2 regions of the Marinococcus sp. LNHM4E3-1 genome follow, and region 1 is predicted to be linked to the other one. Evidence: a T-box and tRNA genes for the amino acid it is inferred to sense, from the RefSeq annotation. Region 1 holds a T-box; the other holds one or more tRNA genes.
The links. A T-box is a leader RNA that pairs with one kind of tRNA and senses whether it is charged. The one in region 1 lies ahead of alaS (alanine--tRNA ligase), so its partner is inferred to be a tRNA-Ala.
Positions count from the first base shown of each region.

Region 2: it encodes a tRNA-Ala, which carries the amino acid that the T-box ahead of alaS (alanine--tRNA ligase) is inferred to sense. The anticodon was not compared.

Region 1 covers NZ_JBQLID010000005.1:71,693-83,639, reverse strand. Annotated here, with positions in the region: gene ACTRXI_RS07020 (YrrS family protein) at 40-858, opposite strand; gene greA (transcription elongation factor GreA) at 1,043-1,519, opposite strand; gene ACTRXI_RS07010 (O-methyltransferase) at 1,580-2,251, opposite strand; gene mltG (endolytic transglycosylase MltG) at 2,272-3,372, opposite strand; gene ACTRXI_RS07000 (DUF1292 domain-containing protein) at 3,483-3,773, opposite strand; gene ruvX (Holliday junction resolvase RuvX) at 3,791-4,216, opposite strand; gene ACTRXI_RS06990 (IreB family regulatory phosphoprotein) at 4,213-4,482, opposite strand; gene alaS (alanine--tRNA ligase) at 4,621-7,263, opposite strand; T-box leader at 7,328-7,532, opposite strand; gene recD2 (SF1B family DNA helicase RecD2) at 7,570-9,864, opposite strand; gene ACTRXI_RS06975 (tetratricopeptide repeat protein) at 9,874-10,536, opposite strand; gene mnmA (tRNA 2-thiouridine(34) synthase MnmA) at 10,637-11,734, opposite strand; gene ACTRXI_RS06965 (cysteine desulfurase family protein) at 11,731-11,947, opposite strand, start outside.
Region 2 covers NZ_JBQLID010000020.1:15,776-27,722, reverse strand. Annotated here, with positions in the region: gene ACTRXI_RS15285 (sodium-dependent transporter) at 1-73, opposite strand, end outside; gene yugI (S1 domain-containing post-transcriptional regulator GSP13) at 224-655, shown strand; gene ACTRXI_RS15275 (glucose-6-phosphate isomerase) at 826-2,184, shown strand; tRNA gene ACTRXI_RS15270 (tRNA-Ala) at 2,320-2,395, shown strand; gene ACTRXI_RS15265 (hypothetical protein) at 2,637-2,801, opposite strand; gene ACTRXI_RS15260 (SGNH/GDSL hydrolase family protein) at 2,980-3,795, shown strand; gene ACTRXI_RS15255 (hypothetical protein) at 4,441-5,058, shown strand; gene ACTRXI_RS15250 (DUF3942 family protein) at 5,104-5,517, shown strand; gene panB (3-methyl-2-oxobutanoate hydroxymethyltransferase) at 5,701-6,543, shown strand; gene panC (pantoate--beta-alanine ligase) at 6,540-7,403, shown strand; gene panD (aspartate 1-decarboxylase) at 7,409-7,795, shown strand; gene ACTRXI_RS15230 (aminoglycoside 6-adenylyltransferase) at 7,811-8,665, shown strand; gene ACTRXI_RS15225 (dihydrofolate reductase family protein) at 8,828-9,367, opposite strand; gene ACTRXI_RS15220 (C40 family peptidase) at 9,450-10,214, shown strand; gene ACTRXI_RS15215 (MalY/PatB family protein) at 10,305-11,492, shown strand; gene ACTRXI_RS15210 (YwpF family protein) at 11,489-11,947, shown strand, end outside.

The sequences.
Region 1 (11,947 bases):
AAAGAAAAACCGGCCTCCCCAAGGAAAGCCGGTTTTTCTTTAGTTGTACGGGTTACTGTCAAGACGCTCTACGCTTGTTGGTTTCCAGCCTTCGCCGTCCACCCATTCCATGCGTACTTCGTATGGGTTTTCACTGCTGGCGTCCTCACTGATAACCGCTCTTGCCGTATCCTGCGATCCTCCGTTTTCGAGTCTCCAGAGCACTGTGCTGTTACCTTCTGTCGATCTAAGCCCAGTGGCTGCTTCTACAGCGTTCTCCATTTCTTCCCAGTTCTGACCGCCTTGCGTAAAGTCAGCCTGAAAGCTTTCCTGTTCAGTGCCCACCGGTTCGTATTCTCCGTCTTCCTGAGTCGTTTCCGTATCAGCACTGTCACTGCCTTCCGAGTCGGAAGTACTGCTGTTCTCTTCTTCTGACGAGTCTTCACTGGTCGTGCTTTCCTCAGAGGAGTCATTTTCGGCTTCATCGTTTGAAAAAGCAGCCGGATCTTCTTCTGTAGAAGAATCGGACTCAGAGGAAGAATCAGATTCAGAGGTTTCTTCTGCTTCTTCTGAAGTTTCTTCTTCTGTACCTTCTTCATCTGCATTGTTTTCCGGGGTTTCTTCTGTAGAAGAAGTGTCCGGGTTGTCCTCCGGTCCGCTTTCATTCTGCTCTTCTTCGGTATTAGTTGAATCTGCCATCTCTTCCCCGTTATCTTCAGCCTGTTCATTATTATTGTTAAAAAACAATAACAGAATCCCAAAGAACAGAATGAGGACTGCTACAATACCAATAGCAGCATTTAAAACATTATTCATCCGCTTTTTTCTTTTCTTTTGAAAGCGCGAGCCGGAGTCGTCGTTATAATTGTTGTTCGACATCTTATGAGTCACCTGCCCCTATCATATGTATTGCTTTTGTAGTACAAAAACACGCCCTGCAGAGAGAACGTAACATGTCTTATCATAAAGGAAATATTTTCGGAAAACGAGGGAATATAGACCTATGATTTACATCCTCAAAGCAGGGCGCTGTGCTTAAATTTTCATTGCTGCCGAACGGCTTTTAGGCGATTTCAATAATCTCGACTTCAATGTCCCCGCCCGGTGTCGAAACCGTCACCTGTTCACCAATCTGGCGTCCGAGCAGACTTTGGGCCATTGGGGAATCGTTGGAAATTTTTCCTTCCAGCGGATCAGATTCTGCACTTCCAACAATCGTATAGCTTTCTTCATCGCCGTTTGGCAGTTCTTTAAACCGTACTGATTTTCCGAGCGACACTACGGAGTTATTACCTGTGTCTTCTTCAATGATAGCAGCATTTTTGAGCATCTGCTCAATCTGGCTTACGCGTCCTTCTACAAAGGCCTGCTCATCTTTGGCAGCATCATACTCCGAGTTTTCGGACAAATCGCCAAAGCTTCTTGCAATTTTTATGCGCTCTACGACTTCCTGGCGCCGCTCCGTTTTTAAATATTCCAGTTCCTCTTCAAGCTTCTTTCTGCCTTCTTCTGTCATAAAATGCTGTTTTTCTTCTGGCATATTTTCACTCCTCTATTCAGTATAAAAATGTATCATATTTCGGCTTATTTTTATAGTATTTTACGTTATACTACCGGCTGCTTCCGGAAGCAGAACACTTACTGCCACGCCGTCACCGACAGAGAAAATATTGGTGTGAAAGTCTTTTCTTTCCACCAGCCAGCGGTTGTACGCCCGAATTTTTTGCACCATCGGCTGTAATCGTTCAGGTATATCTGCTTTCGGGTCAGCGACCAAACCGCGGAATAAAACGTTATCACTAATAATAAGCCCTCCTGGAGCCAGCAGCTGCTCGCACAATTGAAAATACCGCTGGTACTGGCCTTTGGAAGCGTCTATAAATACCGCATCAAACGTCGTTTTTTCTGAAAATTCTTCCTGCAGGTTTAAAGCATCACCAAGAACAAACGTAGTCTGCTCCTGCCAGGGGCTTTTAGCCCGGTAATAAGCTGCACGCCTGTAGCGTTCTTCGTCTTTTTCCACCGATACTATGGACGTTTCGGGAAGGGCAGCTGCCATTCGCAAAGCAGAATAACCAATCGCCGTGCCAATCTCGAGAACCGATGCCGGTCTTTTTAACTGAAGAAGTTCGATCATAAACTGCAGGGCCTCTTCATCCATAACCGGCACACGGTCGCGTTCCGCTTCTTCAATCATTTCTTCAAACCACGTCGGCGGCCCGATACCCAACTCTTTCCGGTACTCATAAAAGTGGTTGTTTATGTCCGGCATTTTTTCGCCCGCTTTCTTAGCTATTGATTCTCCCATTCGCTTTCATACTTTCTCTGGGTGCGTGTATGCTGCTCGTACGTTTCATTGTAAATAACTTCTCCGTTCGGGCGGGCATAAAAATATAACGCCTCCGTATTTTCAGGATTCAAAGCTGCCTCGATCGACTGTATACCCGGGCTTGCAATTGGCCCAGGCGGCAGGCCCCGGTTTCGGTAGGTATTGTACGGCGAAGTCACCTGCAAGTCATTGAAGGAAGTACGAAGCCTGTGTTCACCGAGCGCATATGCCACCGTAGGATCCATCTCAAGACGCATATTTTTCCCAAGCCGGTTTTCGATCACTCCGGCAATCGGAGCCCGGTCCTCTGCCCGTCCCGCCTCCCGTTCTATAATAGAAGCAATGGTCCATATTTCACGGGCAGTCCATGGGCTGTTAGTGATTTGATTCGAAAATTCTACCATAGTTTCGTTTGTTCGTTCAATCATATCCTTCACTACTGCTTCGGTACCCGGGGAGTCACCATAATATTCATACGTCTGTGGGGATAAATAACCTTCCAGTGTGTAGCGCACGCCATTTTCATTATTTGACTCCCTGATAAATGAATAAGATTCACTTAGGGAACGAATGAACGCCTCATCGGTGACGGTTTCCATAAACTTTTCTTCTGAAAAATCAGCATTCTTCGCACTGATTCGTGCTATCTGCTCCAGAGACCGGCCTTCCGGAATAGTGATGGAAACTACCGGTTCCTGTGCCTGCTGCCCGGCTTCAAGTGTACGGGCAATTTCTACGGCACTCATCGAAGCAGATAGCCGGTATGTACCGGCTTTCAGGCTGTCCGGCCGTAAGTAACTGTAGTATTGAAACACAACAGAGTTTCTGATCAGCTGCTGCTTTTCCAAATACTCAGCCGCAGCTTCCGTGGAGGCGCCCTGTTCAATAACGACGGTTTGTTTTTCCCCGTCATTTTCCGCTGCCGGAAAAAGCATGTACAGCACATATATGAGAGCCGAAGCGGCACTCATCAAAAATATTGCCCCCAGGAAATAAAGTGCCGCCTTTCCTTTTTTCTTTTTAGAAGTGCGGCGCCCGGCATATGAATATATGAGCGTTTTCATGAATGGATGTTCTCCTCTTAACTGCCTCACTTAGCTGCAGGGCAGATATAATGATAAAGAAAAACACCGGAAGAAGATCCGGTGTGCTTCCTTTACGGTTAGAACAGGTTCTACTCCATCTCGTTAGCACTGTAAGTGTTCACCATTTCTTCGACCATTTCCCATTCTTCGTCAGATTCGATTGGGAAAAGGTTTATATCCGACTCGTCCCCTTCGCCTTCTTCCTCATAGCGGAAAGCAAAAACCTCTACTTCGTCATTGTCAGCTTCACTTGATGGAACCACTACAATGTAGGACTGCTCACTCTCATCTGCGTCGAATGTAAACAGGATGTCAAATAAATGTTCATTGCCATCCTCATCGGGTATGACAATTCTTTCTTTTTCTTCTTCTTCAGCCATTTTATTTCACCTCTTTGCTATAAGTTTGATTGATGGTCCAAATAACTCTGCAAAATCATCACAGCTGCCATTTTATCTACGACTTTTTTGCGCTTTTTTCTGCTGACATCTGCTTGTAACAGTGTGCGTTCTGCCGCCTTCGTTGTCAATCGCTCATCATACAAGGCTACAGGCAGTGAGGAAAATTCTTCAAGATTCTCTGCGAATGCCTGACATTCCTTCCCCCTGCCCCCAATCGTTCCGTCCATATTTTTAGGAAGGCCGACTACAAGCTGCTCGATTTCATTTTCTTTAACCAGCTCAAGAATACGCGGAAAAGCTTCGTCCGGCTCTGTCGTTTTTAAATGAATCGTTTCTACACCCTGGGCTGTCCAGCCCAGCGCGTCGGAGATGGCAATCCCGATTCTTTTCTTTCCGACATCGATACCAAGCGCTCTTTTCACGAGGATGATTGGTGATCCTTCAAATAGTGTCGAATTAATTCTTCAATTAATTCATCCCGCTCGAGCTGGCGGATGATCGTTCTTGCTTCTTTATGACGGGGGATATAGGCCGGATCGCCTGAAAGCAAATATCCCACGATTTGGTTGATTGGATTATACCCTTTTTCCTCAAGCGCTTCATACACGCTGAGCAGAACTTCTTCGGCCTTCGGGTCGGAAGAATCTTCTTCTCGGTTAAAACGTACGGTCCGGTCGTTCGTATCCAATTCCTCCACCTCCTCGGATGACTTTTCACGAAAGATCATTTCATAAAAAGCAGAAGGGAGGAGAAGCTCCCTTCCTATACTGTGGTAATTAATACGATTACTGTATAGACGATTATATTGTACATGAGATAGGGGTGTTTAGGAAAGGGTTAAGATAAAGTTCTTCGCTTCTTCTAACGCTTCCCCAAGCTTCTCAGGCTGTTTCCCTCCTGCCTGAGCCATATCCGGGCGGCCGCCTCCGCCGCCTCCGCATACTTCCGCTGCTTTTTTCACAATATCTCCTGCTTTGTACCGTTCAGTAAGATCTTTCGTTACTCCGGCAATAAGCTGTACTTTTTCCCCTTCCGACGTTCCAAGCACGACAATACCGCTTCCAAGCTTCTGTTTGAGTTCATCCACCGTCTGCCGCAGTGTATCTTTATCTGCTCCTGGAAGTTCTTTGGCAATCACCGGAATACCGTTTATTTCTTCTGCCGCGTCTGCAAGATCCCCGGCCTCAAGATTACTCAGCTTCTGCGACAGCGATTCATTTTCCTTTTGAAGGCTTCTAATCTGCTCCTGCAAAGCTTCTGCACGCTGCGGAATATCTTCGATGGCACGGGCCCGGATGATGCTGCCTGTTTCTTCAAGCAGCTGCATTCTGCTTTCAAAGTATTCATACGCATACTGGCCGGTAACAGCTTCGATGCGGCGGGTACCGGCGCCAATTCCGGATTCTCCTGTAATCTTGAACACCCCGACTTCGGAGGTGCTGCCGACATGGCAGCCGCCGCACAGTTCAACGCTGTAGTCGCCGATCTGTACTACGCGAACTCTTTCCCCGTATTTTTCACCAAATAATGCAGTGGCCCCCATCTGCTTCGCTTCATTGATTCCTTTTTCTTCAATCAGCACCGACACGTTGGACCACACTTTTTCGTTTACAAGGTGCTCGATCCGCTTTATTTCCTCCTCGGTGACCTGTCCGAAATGGGAAAAGTCAAAACGGAGGCGGTTATCTGTCACAATCGACCCTGCCTGATTGACATGCTCACCCAGCACATCTTTAAGAGCCTGATGCAGCAGGTGGGTCGCCGTATGGTTTTTAATAATACTTCTTCTCGTATTTTCTTCGATGGACGCTCTTACATGCATTCCCTTGCGAAGCGAGCCTTTTTCAATTCGTGCCGTATGAAGATGCTGGCCGTTCGGAGCTTTCTGGACATCTTCCACTACCGCTTCCATTCCTGCGGCTTCATTTACGATCGTGCCGCGGTCTGCCACCTGGCCGCCGCTTTCCGCATAAAACGGGGTTTTTTCCAGGATAAACTGCACCTGTTCTCCGGCGCCGACCGTATCCACGAGTTCTTTATTGTGAATCAGCGTCTGAACGCTTGTTTCCACGTCAAAATGCTCGTAGCCGACAAATGTGCTCTCTGTGTCGATATCTGTCAGAAGTGACTCCTGAGTCTGCATCGAACCGCTGTCTTTTCTCGCCGCACGGGCCCGGCTCCGCTGGGCCTCCATTTCCACTTCGAATTCTTCATTGTCTACCGCGAATCCTTCGTCTACTACGTATTCTGCCGTTAAATCAGGCGGGAAGCCGTACGTATCATACAGGCGGAAAACATCTTTACCGGAAATCACTGTTTCACCTTTATTACGGGCTTTTTCTGTTACCTGCCTCAGCATTTTCAGCCCGTCGGTCAGCGTTTCATGAAAACGTTCTTCTTCGGTTTTTACCACACGTTCAATAAAGGACTGCTTTTCGCGGACTTCTGGATAATAGTCTTCCATAATTTCGCCCACGACACCTATCAGTCTGTGCATGAACGGCTCCTCCTGACCGAGCCAGCCGGCATAGCGTACCGCACGGCGGAGCAGACGGCGCAGAATGTATCCGCGTCCTTCATTGGACGGGAGGGCCCCATCCCCGATGGAGAAACTGACAGTCCGGACGTGATCGGCAATCAGACGAAAAGCAATGTCCTGCTCTTCATTTTCCCCGTACGTTCTTCCGGATACTTCTTCTACCTTTCGGATTATCGGCCGGAAAAGATCGGTGTCAAAATTGGTCGGCACGTCCTGAACGAGGGTGACTAGCCGTTCAAGCCCCATGCCAGTATCAATGTTTTTCTTTGGAAGAGGGGTGTACGTATCATCAGCGTTATGATTAAACTGGGAAAATACGAGATTCCATACCTCTAAATAACGCTCATTTTCTCCTCCCGGATACATCTCAGGATCCCGGGGATCATCTCCCCAGCTGTCTCCACGGTCATAAAAGATTTCCGTATTTGGCCCGCTCGGTCCCTGGCCGATATCCCAAAAGTTTTCTTCGAGACGGATAACCCGTTCTTCTGGAAGGCCGATAATTTCTCTCCAGTACTGGTATGCTTCGTCATCCTCCGGATGAACGGTAACCGACAGCCTATTTTCATCAAAGCCTATCCAGCGCTCTGACGTTAAAAATTCCCATGCCCATTCGATAGCTTCTTTTTTAAAATAGTCGCCAATCGAGAAATTTCCGAGCATTTCAAAAAATGTGTGATGGCGCGTCGTTCTTCCAACGTTTTCAATATCGTTGGTCCGGATGGACTTTTGCGCATTCGCAAGTCTCGGATTTTCAGGAATCACCCGTCCATCAAAGTATTTTTTCATCGTAGCTACCCCGCTGTTGATCCATAAAAGCGTCGGATCCTCATGCGGAACGAGCGAGGCGCTCGGCTCAATTGTATGTCCTTTTTCCTCAAAAAAGTTTAAAAAGCGCCGCCGGACTTCAGTAGATGTTAATGCTGGCATTATTGATCAGCCTCCCGTGAGTTTTCATTTCGTTTAAATCTCAATAAAAAAACCCGCCCCTGAAAACAGGGACGAGTGTACTCGCGTTACCACCCTGGTTGCCGCATAAAAAAACACGGCCAACTCAGCATCCGTAACGTGGATGATCCGGCAGGGTTTGCCTGCACTCCGGAGCAGCGTTCGGGCGGGTTGTTCTCCGGCAGTTTCAGCCGCTGCTGCCGGTCTCTGTGAGAATATATCCACCGTACTCGTTCCATCACTGTTTTTGTTATTCTGTTTCAGTTATATAGGAAACCGTATTTTCTGTCAAGCCTGCTCCTCCGGATCTTCCTCCCGGTTCTTCAGGCGTTCCCGAAGATGCGAATAGCGTTCATTTTTTGACTCCTGCTTTACGGCATACATAAATGCTTCTTTTTCCCCGCAGAGAATTAAATAGTCCTTTGCCCGTGTGATCGCTGTGTACAATAAATTACGGCGCAGCATCCGCCGGTAGGACATCAGCATCGGTACGACTACGATGGGAAATTCACTTCCCTGCGCCTTGTGAATAGAAGTGCAGTAGGCAAGAGTGATTTGTTTAAGATCCTGGCGTGTGTAGCTGACTTCCTTTTCGTCAAAGGAAAACACAATCTGCATTTCTTTATCAACAGTTTCTTTTGCTTCAAAGACCGTTTCGAGTACACCTTTGTCCCCGTTATATATACCTTCCTCGCCGTTGTTTACAAGCTGAAGAACGATATCATCCTTCTGGTAAACAGCGTCTCCGAAGGTTACACTTCGTTTTTGAGGCGTCCGGGGGTTAAACATTTCCTGCAGCCGTTCATTCAAGGCGTGAATTCCTGCCTCTCCCCGGTACATCGGGGCAAGCACCTGAATATCCATCGGATCGTAGCCCTTGCGAATGGCACCGGCACACGTTTTCTCCACCACATCGGCAACCTGAGTTTTCGTGCATGGGAAAAACCGCCGGTCTTCAAACGGCTGTTCAAAATCGTCCGGCAGCCCGCCCTCCTTCATTGCATGGGCCAGCTCTACAATCGAGGACTGATTCGTCTGCCTGTACACAACCGACAAGCTTACAGTCGGTATAGTACCGGCTTCAAGCAAATCTCCAAGCACCTGGCCCGGCCCTACCGAAGGAAGCTGATCCTCATCCCCAACGAACACGACCTTCATTCCTTTCGGGACCGCACGGATCAGCTGATTGGCCAGCCACATGTCCACCATCGATACTTCATCGACAATCAGCAGCTCCCCTTCGAGAGGCTCATATTCATCCTTTTCAAACAGCTCGTTTTCTCCTTCCCCGCTAAACCCGAGCAGTTTATGAATTGTCACTGCACGCAGGCCGGTGGACTCCTTCATCCGCTTCGCCGCCCGGCCGGTCGGGGCAGCAAGCAGTACAGGGAAGGGCTTCTTGCCTGAATATTCGGAAGGGTCCAGAGAAACATCATAGAGCGAGGCGTACACTTCCACAATAGCCCGGATGATCGTGGTCTTTCCGGTCCCCGGTCCGCCTGTAAGCAGCATTACCGGCTCTTCCATAGCCGTCTGGATTGCTTCCTTCTGCTGTTCGGCATACTCAATATCAAACTTTTCTTCTACTTCTCCGAGAGCCTGCAGCAGGTCCGCCTGGGAATATTCTTTTTCTTCCGCTTCTTCCTGCAGTTTATGCACCCTGCCAGCAAACCCTTTTTCCGCAAAATATAAAGAGGCGATATAAACACGATCATCGTCAATACGCACCCGTTCTTCATTTACAAGCTCCTGCAGGACGAGCTTCAGCTCCTGCTGATCAATAGTAACGGCAGGGTCGGCAAGCAGCTGCTCTGCGCTGTCAAGAAGCTGCTGCTTCGGGATATACACATGGCCGTCCTGCATCGTCCGTTCATACAGTTCAAACAGCACTCCCGCCTTCAGACGGCTTGGGTCATTTTTTTGGATGCCGGTGTTTTCTCCGAGCCGGTCCGCTTTTGTAAAGCCGACCCCTTCCACATCCCAGACGAGCTGGTAGGGATCATGCTGAATAATATCAAGGGTCCGTTCGCGGTACTGATTGTATATTTTCACGCCAAGATCCGTACCGAATCCGTATCGTACAAGAAGCGTCATCGCATGCTCCATGCCCTGATTTTCGAGCATGGCGGTGCGGATTTGTCTGCGTTTCTCTTCATTCAGTCCGGGAATTTTTTCGAGGGCTTCCGGGCGCTCGAGAACCTCATCAATTACTTTGGCCCCAAAGCGGTCGACCAATTTTTCCGCTGTCTTTGGCCCGATGTACGGGAAGCGGTCACTCGATAAATAGTCGATTAACGCTGAGCGTTCGGTCGGTATTTCCTTTTGATAAGAGATGACCTGATACTGGGTGCCAAACCGCGGATGCTGTTTAATCTCGCCGTTAAAACGATACCGTTCATTTGCCTCCACCGTTGGAAGAATGCCGACGATGGTCGTTGTACTTTCTTCAAAGGCAGGTATCGATTCTTTAATTTTCACTTTCGCTACTGTGTAGCCATTTTCTTCATTCCGAAATATAACGTGCTGCACCGTTCCGAGGACGTAGGGCTCGAGCAGTTCCTGTTCATCGTGTCCGTTCTCCATAGCACAACCTCACTTTTCGCTTAGCAGCTGTTGAACCTGCTGTCTGCCGTTCTCTGCCAATGCGTGTTCAGGCTCTGCTTCAAGTGCTTTCTCGAAGAAGCTGAGAGCTTCCTCCGCCCGTTCATTAAACAGAGCAGCCACTCCCAGATTATAGTGGGCATCGGCATGATCCGGATCCTGCTCCACCACTTTTTTAAATTCTGCTTCCGCCTGATCAACTTCCTCCTGCTGGGCAAGCGACAGGGCGTAATAATATCTGGCTTCGGCATCCGATTCGTCGAGCTCCACCGAGCGCTTGAAATTAGCAATCGCATACGGAAGACGGTCGGACTGCAGGTAGCTCAGTCCGAGCATGAAAAACAGACTAGAGTCTTCAAGTCCCTGCTGCTGGGCTCCTTTGTACATCGTAATGGCCTCAGCGTACTCTTCCCGGTTATATAATACATTCCCAGCCCCGTAGTAGGCTGTGGCTGCTGTTTCATCAATCTGCAGTGCTTTCGTGAAAAAACGGATGGCTTTATCATCTTCACCGGCTTCTGCAAGCAGATTACCGAAGTTTATGTACGCGACAGGGTCATTCGGTTCCGATTCCATCTGCTCATTCAAAAGCCTTGCTGCTTCTTCAAAATCCCCGTTTTGCAAATGCTCCATTGCCTGCTGATTTTTATCCATACTATCATCCTTTTCATGTCTTGTTTCTGTATTATTTCACGATCCCGGGTGATTGAAAAGCCTTACCGGCAAACAGCAGGAACCAAGAAAAAGGAAAACGTTACGTTGCAACGCTTTCCTTCATCATCGCTTCTTCTATTGTTGCACCTCCAAGACACACATCCCCGTCATAAAAGACTACAGCCTGTCCCGGAGTCACTGCGCGCTGCGGTTCATCAAACTCTACGAGCAGTTCTCCATTTGTTTTTTGATGGACGGTAACGCCCTGGTCTTTCTGGCGGTACCGGAATTTCGCAGTGCAGGAAAATGGAAAGGCTTCCGGCTCATGAATCCAGTTAGGCTCAGAGGCAGTCAGCTGCTCGGAATACAATCGCTTATGATTGCCGCCCTGTCCGACAATCAGAACGTTACGTTCCATGTCTTTATCCACGACAAACCATGGTTCCCCGGAGCCGCCGATACCAAGCCCCTGGCGCTGGCCGAGCGTGTAGTACATCAGCCCGTCGTGGCGGCCCTTCACTTCTCCTTCAGGGCTCTCCATGTCGCCCGGCTGGGCTGGAAGATACTCCTGCAGGAAATCCTTGAAATTCCGCTCTCCAATGAAGCAGATCCCGGTGCTGTCTTTCTTTCCAGCCGTTTCAAGGTCCCGCTCTTCCGCCATTTTCCGGACTTCGGATTTGTCATACTCTCCGAGTGGAAACAGCACACGGCTCAGCTGCTCTTCGCTTAACTGATTCAAAAAATACGTCTGGTCCTTGTTGCTGTCCACGCCGCGCAGAAGATACGTTCCGCTCCCGGTATGGTCCACGCGTGCATAGTGCCCGGTCGCGACGTAGTCTGCCCCGAGATTAAACGCGTGGTCGATAAACGCACGGAACTTAATTTCTTTGTTGCACATCACGTCAGGATTCGGGGTACGGCCGGCTTTGTATTCTTCCAGAAAGTACGTAAAGACCCGGTCCCAGTATTCTTTTTCAAAATTCACAGCGTAATAGGGGATGTCTAATTGGTTGCATACCGCAATTACGTCTTCATAGTCTTCCGTTGCCGTACACATTCCCGACTCATCTGTATCATCCCAGTTTTTCATGAAAATACCTATCACTTCATAGCCCTGCTCTTTTAATAGAGCGGCCGTAACGGAGGAGTCCACTCCCCCGGACATTCCTACCACAATCCGTGTCTCTTCATTGGTCATTTCAAAGCCTCCTTTTCCTTCATTTTCCGGCTTATTTTCGCAGCTGCCTGCGCCGTGGTTTTCATATCTGCCACGGTGTTTCCGTACCCAAAGCTGAACCGGACGGATTCATAGATACGTGCGTCTTTGCCGTACATTGCTTCAAGGACGTGAGACGGTTCTACAGTCCCGGCAGTGCATGCCGAACCGCTTGAAACGGCTACGCCTTCCATA
Region 2 (11,947 bases), on a different contig from region 1:
GACCAATGGCAGATCCGGCTGCTGCTAATACGAACCCAAGCCTCGTCCCCCACTGTTCACGTGGTTGGCTCATAGTAGGTTCCTCCTTAAAATTAATTTATTCCTTTAAAGTACCGAACATGTGGGACTTTTGTCAAGAATAGGCCGTGAGTTTATCGATTGCCGAATTTCGAAAATAATGCTATAATTTGAAAGTTAATAAAAAGTTATAGGAGTTGTTTGAATGTCAGTACAGCAATATGAAGTAGGCGCAATCGTCGAGGGGAAAGTAACGGGAATTAAACCATTCGGCGCGTTCGTTGCGCTCGACGGAAATAAACAAGGATTGGTTCACATTTCTGAAATCGCCCACGGCTACGTTAAGGATATTAACGAAGCACTGTCAGTAGGCGATGAAGTTAAAGTGAAAATCAAATCCGTCGATCAGGAATCAGGAAAGATTTCTCTTTCCATCCGGGACACCCTTCCGGCACCGGAAAAAAGCGAAAGCCGTCCGCAGAGCCAGGCTCCGCGTCAAAGCAAAAGCAGCGGCCGTCCAGCCCAGCAGAGTAATAACGACACTCAGGGATTTAATACTCTTGAAGATAAATTAAAAGACTGGCTGAAGCAATCCAATGAAATTCAGGCAGATCTGAATAAGCGGGTACGGAAATAATGATCCCCGCTTTAAGAACCGTCGCTTTCGAGCGGCGGTTTTTTTATATGGTTGAAACGGGTACAGGTGTTTGAAGAACGTTTTGCGGGCGCCCGGGTTTTTCTTTATAATGGAGAAGGGTTATAGAGGCGGAGAAAACATAAAACATATTTAAGGGAGGCAGTAATAACATGGCAAAGCAAATTGAAGTAAACAGCAAAAATATTTCTCAGGAAATATCAGAGCATGAGATTGAGCAGTTGCAGCCGATGGTGGAAACGGCCCATCGCATGATTCATGAAAAAACCGGGGCTGGCTCGGAATATCTCGGATGGGTTGATCTTCCGGATACATACGACAAAGAAGAATTCTCCCGCATCCAGCAGGCAGCCGAAAAAATTAAAAAGGATTCAGATGTGCTGATTGTAATCGGTATTGGGGGCTCCTACCTGGGGGCGAAGGCGGCCATTGACAGCTTGAGTCATTCATTCCGCAACCAGCTCGACGGCTCTAAACGGAACGGCCCGGAAATTTATTTCGCCGGCCACCAGATCAGTCAGCGCTACATGCATGACCTTCTTGAAATGGTGGAGGGCAAGGACGTTTCGGTGAACGTCATTTCAAAGTCCGGCACTACAACAGAACCGGCTCTTGCATTCCGGGTGTTCCGGGACTGGCTCGAGAATAAATACGGGGCAGAGGAAGCGGCTTCAAGAATTTACGCTACGACAGATAAAAACAAAGGTGCTTTAAAAACGCTGGCTGACGAAAAGGGCTACGAAACATTCGTCGTGCCGGATGACGTCGGCGGCCGTTATTCCGTTCTTACAGCCGTAGGGCTTCTTCCTATCGCGGCAGCAGGCCTGGACGTGGAAAAGATGATGCACGGAGCGGCTGCAGCCATGGAGGCTGGCAAGCTTCAGAGTGTAAAAGAAAACTCGGCCTACCGTTATGCTGCTATCCGCTACGCTGCGTATCAGAAAGGAAAAGCCATTGAACTGCTGGTAAACTATGAGCCGCACATGCACTTTGTATCTGAATGGTGGAAGCAGCTGTACGGGGAAAGCGAAGGCAAAGACGGCAAAGGATTATTTCCTGCTGCAGTCGATTTCTCAACAGATTTGCACTCGATGGGGCAGTACATCCAGGAAGGCCGGCGTCATTTGCTCGAAACAGTACTTCATATTCAGGATGCAGGGAGCGCTCTGGAATTGAAAAACACTGATGATGACCTGGACGGCTTAAATTATTTATCAGGAGAAACGATGGGCTTCGTCAACGAGAAAGCCTTCGAAGGAACGCTTCTTGCCCACACTGACGGCGGCGTTCCAAATATTATTATTGATATTCCAGAATGGAATGAGTATTACTTCGGATATCTCGTTTATTTCTTCGAAAAAGCGTGCGCTGTGAGTGGCTATATGCTCGGTGTCAATCCATTTGATCAGCCGGGAGTGGAAGCGTATAAAAAGAACATGTTTGCCCTTCTCGGCAAACCGGGATTTGAAGAACGCCAGACAGCACTTGAAACGAGGCTGAGTAAAGAGTAAGAAGAAAATGGGCCTGCCCGCAGGCAGGCCCTCTTTTTTGCAAAGTTACACAAAAACGTGAAAAAAGGACTTGTCAGACAGAGACACACAAGGTACAATATTTCTTGTCGGCTGATATTTTATCAGCAAAAATATGGGGCCTTAGCTCAGCCGGGAGAGCGCTTGGCTGGCAGCCAAGAGGTCAGCGGTTCGATCCCGCTAGGCTCCACCATACATATTACGTCAACGACACCGGTTTGAGAGCTTCTTCTCATCCCGGTGTCGTTTTTGTATTGGCTTATAAAAGTATATGTACTTTTTTTAGTTACAAAACTTGCTGTTTGAAACGCGTTGGGGTATTATATATTCATTCCAAGATACATACCACGCCAACGACGCCGGTTTGAGGGACTATCCTCGGCCCGGCGTCGTTTTTTGTTTCGGCGGTATGTGTTTAGGCTGACAGTGGTGGCCTATTTATAGTAGAGGTTTTCGTTGGACAATGGAATCGAGGCATGGCAGTTTTCACACGGCTGTTCGTTTCCGGAAACGTTGGAATCAGTACTTAACGTTTCGGGCGGCATTTGAATGGAAGCTGTGTTTTCGTGTCCACATTCCGGGCATTTCACCATTAACATTAATTATTCACCTCACTTTTTATAACGGTTTTCCCGTCCGTCAGAGGGTTATAACTTCTATTGTAAGAAAAATTTGATAAATGAGAAGAACTGATCCTTTAGACCTTGTAGGAGGCTGCTGAAATATATTATGCTATGATCAATTCTCTATCGAAAATAGCAAAAGGAGTTAGGACAGATGAGAAAAAGATTTATACTGCTGCTTACAGCAGCCGCAGCTGGAGGTATCTGGATAATCGTTTCTTTAAATAGAGAATCTGTAAATGAAAACAGTGAGAGAATTAAAACCCCGGACGAGGAGCTTTCAGAACTGGAAGAGATGAATATTTATTCATTTTTGCAGCACCGCCTAAATACATATCATACGTCTACTGTAGAAGTGTTTGGATCAAGTGTGGCTGCCGGGACCGGAGCGGACAGCTACAGCGAATCGTGGGCCGGCCTATTAGAGGAGAGACTGCAGCAGATTAATGATGACAGCGAGCACGTAGAGCTGAACAATCATGGAGTTGATGGCTATTCCTCGGAGGATATGCTTGAACGGGAAATGATCGATGCTGAGCTTTCTGAAGAAGCGGATTTTGTGATTATTGAGACAGGTATACTGAATGATTTCTATCGGGGCATTCGGGCTGCTCAAAGTATTGATAATATCCATCAGTTGATCCGGGAAGCGAAAACGAAAGCGCCGGATGCCGTAGTATTGGTGATGAACCCAAACCCGGCGATCACCTATGAAAGCACGACTCCGGAGCTGGATAGCGGCTATCAGGAGTTTGCGGATCAGCTCAAAGAAGAATTTGAGCGCGATCAGGGAGTCTTGTTTATAGATGCCTCTGTGCCCTTTCACGAAAATGCAGAAAACGGCCGTCAAATGGAACAGTATATTGGTGACGGCATTCACCCAAACAGCGAAGGCTATCGGCTCTGGTATAAGCATATGGATGCGTATTTTGAGCAGACCCCCGTTCAGAAGGCAGAAGCATCCGGTTAAAAGATCCATAAAGTGCTTTTATAGAAAGAACGTGCTGCGAAGGCAGGGCGTTCTTTTTTTGCAGGCCTTCCCCTGAAACTGTTTACAAATGCAATTAGTAGATTATAAGAGGAAAGTTCAGTCCCGGCAGGGCAGCTGCCGGGCTTTTCACGAATTCCTCTGTTTGGCTTCCGGAGGTTAACGAAAGAACATGTGAAAGAAGTACTGTTTTAGGAAGAATGAGGAAAAACAACTCATTTCCTCTCGATATTAGGTAAGATAAAGGTATACACCCAAATAGAAGAAAAGCATAGCCAGAAGAAACAGGAAGGAGTTTTCTATGAGCTATACTGCGCGTGAACTGGTTTTCAGCCAGGCCTGTAACTGCTGGAGCCGTATTTCGTACCTGTATCAATGTGAACCGAAAATAGTAACCGTCTCGATTTTTCCTTCACCAGGCAAAAGAAGTACTCAACTTAACGCCGATACGCTGAGTATTGAAGAATTTTGGAAGGTTTGCTACGAAAAATTTAAAATGGATTTTCCGGAAATTTAACAACATTGGCTTATAAAAATGAAAAATAACAGTGCTTCCGGGGGACGTTTGCCCGTGCGCTCAGAGGGTAATTACCAATAGACACAAGGAATGTTGGAAGAGGTGAAAGTATGACTGCCGGACTATTACTAAGCGCCGTACCTCCCAAAGGGGATCCTTTTGTGATGATTGCTACGGACTCAAAGGGGGCAAGCCTTGAGGGCGGGCCGGCGGATGAAAAGGCGCAGAAGGTATTTGATGCCGGAAATGCGCTGCTGGCTGTGAGTGGTGTGGCAACAGACGCCCACCGGTCCCAGCTTGTAAAGATTCTCGAATCACATAAGGAACAGCCAATTGATAAAAAAATGCAGCTGGTATACGACGAAAGTCTGGCCGTGAAAAAGGAGCTTGGCTTAAATATGACTGCTGCGATTATGCAGTTTGACGAAGTTGGGAATCCGCAGGTGGCTTTCTGCTATGTCGGCACGGATGAAGGAGACCAGCAGTTCAACCCATATACGTTCGACCGCCGGGTTCCGGAAGTCAATCACGCGTATTTTGGCGAAGATAAAGAAGGGGTCACCGAGTTCCGAAAAAAGCTGGACGAAAAGCTCGATAAGAAAACAATTACTCCGGACCACGTCCGGGAGTCCGCAGGGTGGTTCATCCGAAGGGCTGCAGAAGCGTTTCCTGCAGCGGTTAATACCAGGGTTCAGACAAGGGTGAAGGTGTTCAGGCCCGTAATGTGAGCCGGCACTGAATACTTGATACGCAATTGAAAGGGGAGAAAATCAATGAGCTTTGAAAATACATTCGCTACTAAAACACGCAAATATTTAAATATTGATGCCCTGCCCGAGCAGCAGCTAATCGATTCGACGGCTAGAGAAATTATGTATTATTTTATGGATCTTGAAGAAGAATTTAAAAATATAAACGACCGCAAGTTTCATATTGAAGCAGGCTTTCACGAAAGCTATATTAAGATCAATAAGCGAAAGCTTTCTTTTGAGCTGAAGCATATCCCTTCCCACCGCATCACTGTCATTCAAAAAGTGAATGGTAATAAAGCCCATATAGATCACATTATTGCCAAAGACGATGAAGCCCGCAGTGAAGCAGACGAAACCCCGTTCAGCCGTGATTTGATCCGCCGGTATCTGATTCAGACATTTGGGGATTCGCTCGACTTAAGTAATATTTATTGATGTCCTCTTACGGGGGCATTTTTTTATTGAAGAATTTTTTTGGATAAACGAAGTCGCGGCGGTTGAATAAATGGCAGGGGCGTCAGATAATATACATGTGTAAATACAAGTCGGTCTAAGCAGTATGTATCGGCTAAAATATCAGATAATTCTATATCTTTTGAGTGAAGCAGGAGGAGAGAGATGAAAAGCACGGCGGTATTTAAACAGATGAAAGAACGGCAGGAGCCGATTACGATGATCACAGCGTACGACGCTCCGGCGGGAAAGGCCGCGGAAAAAGCTGGCATGGATATGATACTTGTGGGTGATTCGGCAGGGATGGTGGTGCACGGCTACGATTCCACGATTCCGGTAACGCTTGATGATATGGTGATGCATGCACGTGCGGTACGCAGGGGGGCTCCGGGCACATTTATCGTAGTGGATCTGCCCTTTTTAACCTATCATTCCTCTATGGAGAGCACGTTTACAGCAGTGAAACGTCTGATGCAGGAAGGCGGTGCCCAGGCAGTGAAGCTTGAAGGGGGAGATGAAATTACCAGAGGGACTATCGCCCGCTTAACGGCTGCCGGCGTCCCGGTCATAGGGCATCTCGGCCTTACTCCCCAGTCCGTAGGGGTGCTTGGCGGGTACAAAGTACAAGGGAAAACAAAAGAAGAAGCACAGCGATTGATGGAAGAAGCAGAGAGACTCGAACAGGCGGGAGCTTTTGCGCTGGTGCTTGAATGTGTTCCTGGAGAGCTTGCCACCCGGATTGCAGTGCATCTTTCGATTCCGGTTATCGGCATAGGCGCCGGGGCCGGCGTTGACGGTCAGGTGCTGGTTTTTCACGACGCTGTCGGATGGGGAGAGAGCTTTGTCCCTTCCTTTGCTAAGCAGTACACTAATGTGCAGGCACAAATTGACGAAGCCCTTGAGAGCTATGTAAGTGATGTAAAAGCGAAAGCATTTCCAGAGGAGAGGCATACTTTTTCCATGGATGCCTCTGTGTTGAAAGATCTTAGCAGAGGCGCATCGTCATGAAAGTATTTACTTCAATTCAGGAAATTCGCACACATATCAATGAGAGAAAACAGCAGGGAGAAATAATTGGTTTTGTGCCGACAATGGGAGCACTGCACGAAGGACATTTTTCATTAATGATGCAGGCTTTGAAAGAAAACGATGCAGTAGTGGTGAGCATTTTTGTCAATCCGCTGCAGTTTGGTCCGGATGAAGATTACGAAGCGTATCCGCGTACGCTCGAAGCGGATCTTGAAAAAGCCGAAGCCCGGGGCGTCGATATAGTGTTTGCCCCGTCAGCGAAAGAGATGTATCCCGAAGAGATGCAGACAGGGGTGCGCGTGCATGAGGGAAGTGATGTGCTCTGCGGCAAAAGCCGGCCGGGACATTTTGACGGAGTGGCGACCGTGGTGCTGAAGCTGCTGCAGATTGTTCAGCCGGCACGGGCCTACTTTGGGCAGAAGGATGCGCAGCAGGCCGCTGTACTGACGAATATGGCCCGTGATTTTAATCTTCCAACAGAGATTGTTACTGGCCCGACGGTTCGGGAAGCTGACGGCCTGGCTCTGAGCTCCAGAAATGTGAATTTAACCAGCAGGGAGCGCCGGGAAGCTGTCTGGCTGTATGAAGGATTAAAGCAGGGAGCGTTATGGATGGAAGAGGGGTTTTATGGACCCGGGGACATTTTGAAGAAAGCAAAACATACAGTAGAAGCTAACATTTCCGGAACGATTGATTATATGGATATTTTAACTTATCCCGGTCTTAAACCTGTAAGGGAATGGAACGGGCAGATAATTATCGCAGGAGCGGTGCAGTTTTCGGGAGCGAGACTCATCGATAATATTATTCTTTCTCCTGACCAGAAAGAAAGGGGGTGACACTGATGTACCGTACGATGATGAAATCAAAGCTTCACCGGGCTGTAGTTACAGAAGCAGATTTAAACTATGTAGGAAGCATTACCATTGACCGGGATCTGATGGAGGCGGTGGACCTGTGGGAAAACGAGAAAGTGCAGGTAGTCAATAATACGAACGGGGCCCGTCTGGAAACGTACGTGATTGAAGGCCTCCGGGGCAGCGGGGTAATTTGCCTGAACGGTGCAGCCGCGAGAATGGCGCAGCCGGGGGATGTGGTCATCATTATTGCTTATGCATTGATGGAAAATGAAACGGCCCGGGAGTTCAAACCGGCGGTGGCTGTGCTTGATAGTCATAATCAAATCAGACAGATGCTGTCTTATGAGGCTGCATCGACGAGCCTGGATTAAAAGGAGAGGCTGCCTGTGCGCACGCCTGAGGCTGTGATGGCGCTGATAATGGAGACTGCCAGAAACGATGAACGGGTCCGGGCCGCAGCTCTAAGCGGATCCCGTGCAGCCGCCGGAAGCAGCAGTCCTGATCTTTTCAGTGATTTTGATATTATTTATTTTGTGGAAAATATGGAACAAATGATTCAGGACCGGACCTGGCTTGAAGTGTTTGGAAAGCCTTTGGTTATGCAGACCCCGGATGAAATGAATTTATACCGTGAACCGTTGGGAGAGTCATTTGCCTTTCTGATGCTTTTTCAGGATGGTAACCGCATTGATTTAACCTTAAAGCGCGCAGAGAACAGGTATGAGCACTGGGAGCAGGACGGTTTGACCCGCTGCCTGCTGGATAAAGATCGCCCAGTTTCTGATTTTCCTGCTCCTACCGACATAGGCTACAAAACAAAGGTGCCGGAAGAGGGATTCTTTCACCAATGCTGTAATGAGTTTTGGTGGGTGGCGGTGTATGTAGTCAAAGGCTGGGGGCGGAGAGAAATGCTCTACGCCCAGGCCCACCTGAATATTATCCGCCGTATGCTGATACAAATGCTGAAGTGGAAGGTTGTACTCGAAAAAAAGACATCAGTAAATTTCGGCCAGGAGGCGAAGCATCTGGAAAAACACCTCGGGGCCAAGAATAATAAAGAACTGGCAGCTACTTATGCAGCGGGCTCTTACGATAGCGTGTGGGCCTCGTTGCAAAAGGCGATAGTTATGTTTGAACGGGAATCTGCTTTCGTTGCGAGCGAATGCGGGTTTGCGTTGAATGAGCAGGAAGGGCGACGGGTGAAGCAATATATTCAAGAGGTCAAACACGCGGTAAAATAAAAAAAGGCTCCTGCAGGCAGCAGGAGCAAAATGAAATATGGGATAAGAGCAACAAATTGGACGAATGCTACTCTATATGCTTATTATTACCTAAAGAGTAAGAAAAGTACACACTTTTCAGAAAAAATGATGCTTTTACCTATAGATGCGAATGGGTCCAAACTACTGCCCGGGCAGATCTTCAGCCCGTTTGTAGTGGAGCTGGGCCAGTTCTCCCCAACGCTTCACTTCGTGCAGATGAAGCCGTTTTGGCTGCCCGGTCCGTTGCTTAAACAACGGGACGCCGCTTCCTAAAAGATCAGGCGTAAAGGTAATAATATATTCATCGATCAGTTCTGCTTCTAGGAGAGGATCTATAATGTCTGCGCCCCCAATGACCCATATGCCACTTCCAGACTCCTGCTGCTTGTTTTGAAGCCATTCTGCCACGTTTCCTTGGACAAAGGAGACGTAACCGTCGTTGCCCGTGCGGCTGGTGGAAAAAACATAGCAGTCTTTGTCACTGTAGGGAAAGGCATCTGTTAAAACGAGCACGTCTTCGTAGGTTTTTCTTCCCATTACGACCGTATCCACCCGCCGGTACATTTCATCGTAGCCATTGTCTCCCTCGCCTTCGGCTTTCAGCAGCCAGTCAATATTTCCTTTTGCATCAGCGATATAGCCGTCAAGACTGGCGGCAATAAACAGGATTGTTGGTTTCATTACGACCACTCCCTCCGTTAATACGTTTATTTTATCATGAAAAAACAACAATCAGAACAATTGTACGGGAAGGAGGTAAAACATGAAGAAAAACTGGGTGTGGTTAAGTGTTGCTGCAGCAATGGTTATTGCAGGTGGCGCGGGTTACTGGGCGGATCGGCACGTTTTAATCACCACTGTCGATGGCAATGACAAAGCCTGGTACATCGAGGGCGGAAAAGCAGAGGAAGAGCTCTACCTTCGTCCCGAAACGGCCGCATCTTTATACGGAGCGGAGCTGGAACAAGAAGGCCGGGCCGTGCGTTTATCTGTGAACGGCGCTTCGTGGGAGGGGGAGCTTGAACAGAGTCCCGCCTGGTTCAATTGGAGGGGAGAATCTTATATTCCTGTGAAAGAAGCCGCGAAAGAACTGGCATTCGAAGAAGAAGAGACCGGAAACCGCTATACAACAGAGCTTTGGAGCCCGGCCCAGGAAAGAATCGCCAGAGTGATTGAGAAGGGGGAAGAGTTTACAGGTGTTCCGTACAAATGGGGAGCGTCTGAGACTACGACCGAATATTTCGACTGTTCCTCCTTTACGCAGCGTATGTATGCTGAAGAAAACGTGGATCTTCCAAGGGTCTCGGAGGATCAGGCGCAGGAGGGCCGGGATGTTGCTGAAGAAGACTGGAAGCGGGGAGACCTGATTTTCTTCGATACGAATGGAGACGGCAGCATTAATCATGTAAGTATGTATATTTCTGACGAAACACTGTTTCATGCCACAGAATCCGACGGTGTCGGCTATACTGATTTTTCGGATTACTGGAAGGAATCCGTGGTGGAGTCAAAAAGATTCATCGTTTAAAAGCCGTTTGAATTCGTCTTCCTAAAAAGAAAGTGATAAAATAAAGAACGGAATAGACATGGGAAGATGAAACGAGGAGGCTTTTTAAGCATGGATTTTAACAAGGTATTAAATCGGAAAAATACAAACTCAATGAAGTGGGACTTTGCGGCCGAACGCTATGGCTCTTCGGAGCTCTGGCCGATGTGGGTTGCGGACATGGATTTTCAGGCACCGCAGCCTGTACTTGATGCCATGCAGGAGGTAGTTGATCACGGGATTTTCGGCTATCACCGTCGTCCGGAATCTTTGAAGGACGCGACAACCGAATGGATTCGCACGCGCCATGACTGGAATATAAGTAACGAGCAGCTTGTCTTCACCCCGGGCGTAGTGCCGGCGATCAGTCATCTGATTCAGACATTTACGGAAAAAGGTGAGGGCGTTATTCTGCAGACCCCGGTCTACTACCCGTTCTATATGTTAGTAAATAATAATGAACGAACGCTGTATAAGAACCCGCTGAAAGAAACAGACGAAGGATTTACTATTGATGTGGAAAACCTTGAAGAACAGATGAAAGCCGGCGCGAAAATGCTTTTATTGTGCAGCCCTCATAACCCTATCGGCCGGGTGTGGACCGAAGAAGAGCTGCAGCAGATCGCCGCTCTGGCAGAGAAATACAACGTGCTGGTGGTATCTGATGAAATCCACGCAGATCTTATTCTCTCCGGCGTGCATGTACCATTTTCAAAGGCGGCGGATGGTTATGATGTGGAAACCATCACCTGCATGGCGCCGAGCAAAACCTTTAATCTTGCAGCCCTGCAGCTGTCCTATGTGGTTTTTGAGAAAAAAGCTTCACAAAAAGCATACGAAGCCCATCTGCAGCGTAATTTTGTCGGAATCGACAACCCGTTCGCCACAGTAGCTGCGGAAGCCGCATACCGGCATGGGAGCGAGTGGCTGGAAGAACTGCTCGTTCATCTGCGGGAAAACGTTGATTATTTAAAGGATCAACTGGAGTCGGCAATTCCGGAAGCGCACGTTATTAAGCCGGAAGGGACGTATCTTGTCTGGATTGATCTCCGTAACCTTGGGATGGATAAAAAAGAGCTGGAGGAATGGCTGCGCAAAGAAGCAGGGGTAGCTCTTAGTGACGGGCATATCTTTGGCGATGAAGGTGCTGGCTTTGTCCGCATTAACGTGGCCTGCCCACGCACGCATATCGATGAGGGCGTACGCCGCTTAAAAGAAGCATATGAACGAACAATTCAGGCCGCCGGCCGTAAATCATGAAAACGTTCCGTCTAGTCCGCCTCAGCCTGTTTCAAAAAGACGGTGACGCAATTGAAATGCATGAGATAAAAATGAAAGAAGGGCTCATTATTAATCGGGAGGAGCCTGATAGATCATGGCTCCTTGATGCGGTCATACCTACAGAATATGAAGACATTATTCACGAGTGGGAAAGACACGAAGAGGAAATGCTGATGGAAGCGGTCATCACTCATCCTGACAATGCCCCGGCGCTTTTGAGGGGAGTTGTGAAAAAAACGACGAGACTCGAGCATTCTCTTGGCGTTTTAATCCAGGCGTATATGGCTGGAAAAGATGAAAATATCACCGAACTGATATTGAAAGAGCTGATTACCGAAGGGTATGAAGGAGATCAGCTTATGGAAGAGTTTCACGAGCGAAAAAACGATCAGCGCTCCTGGTCTAAAGCAATGGCGGCAAGATTATACAGCCGC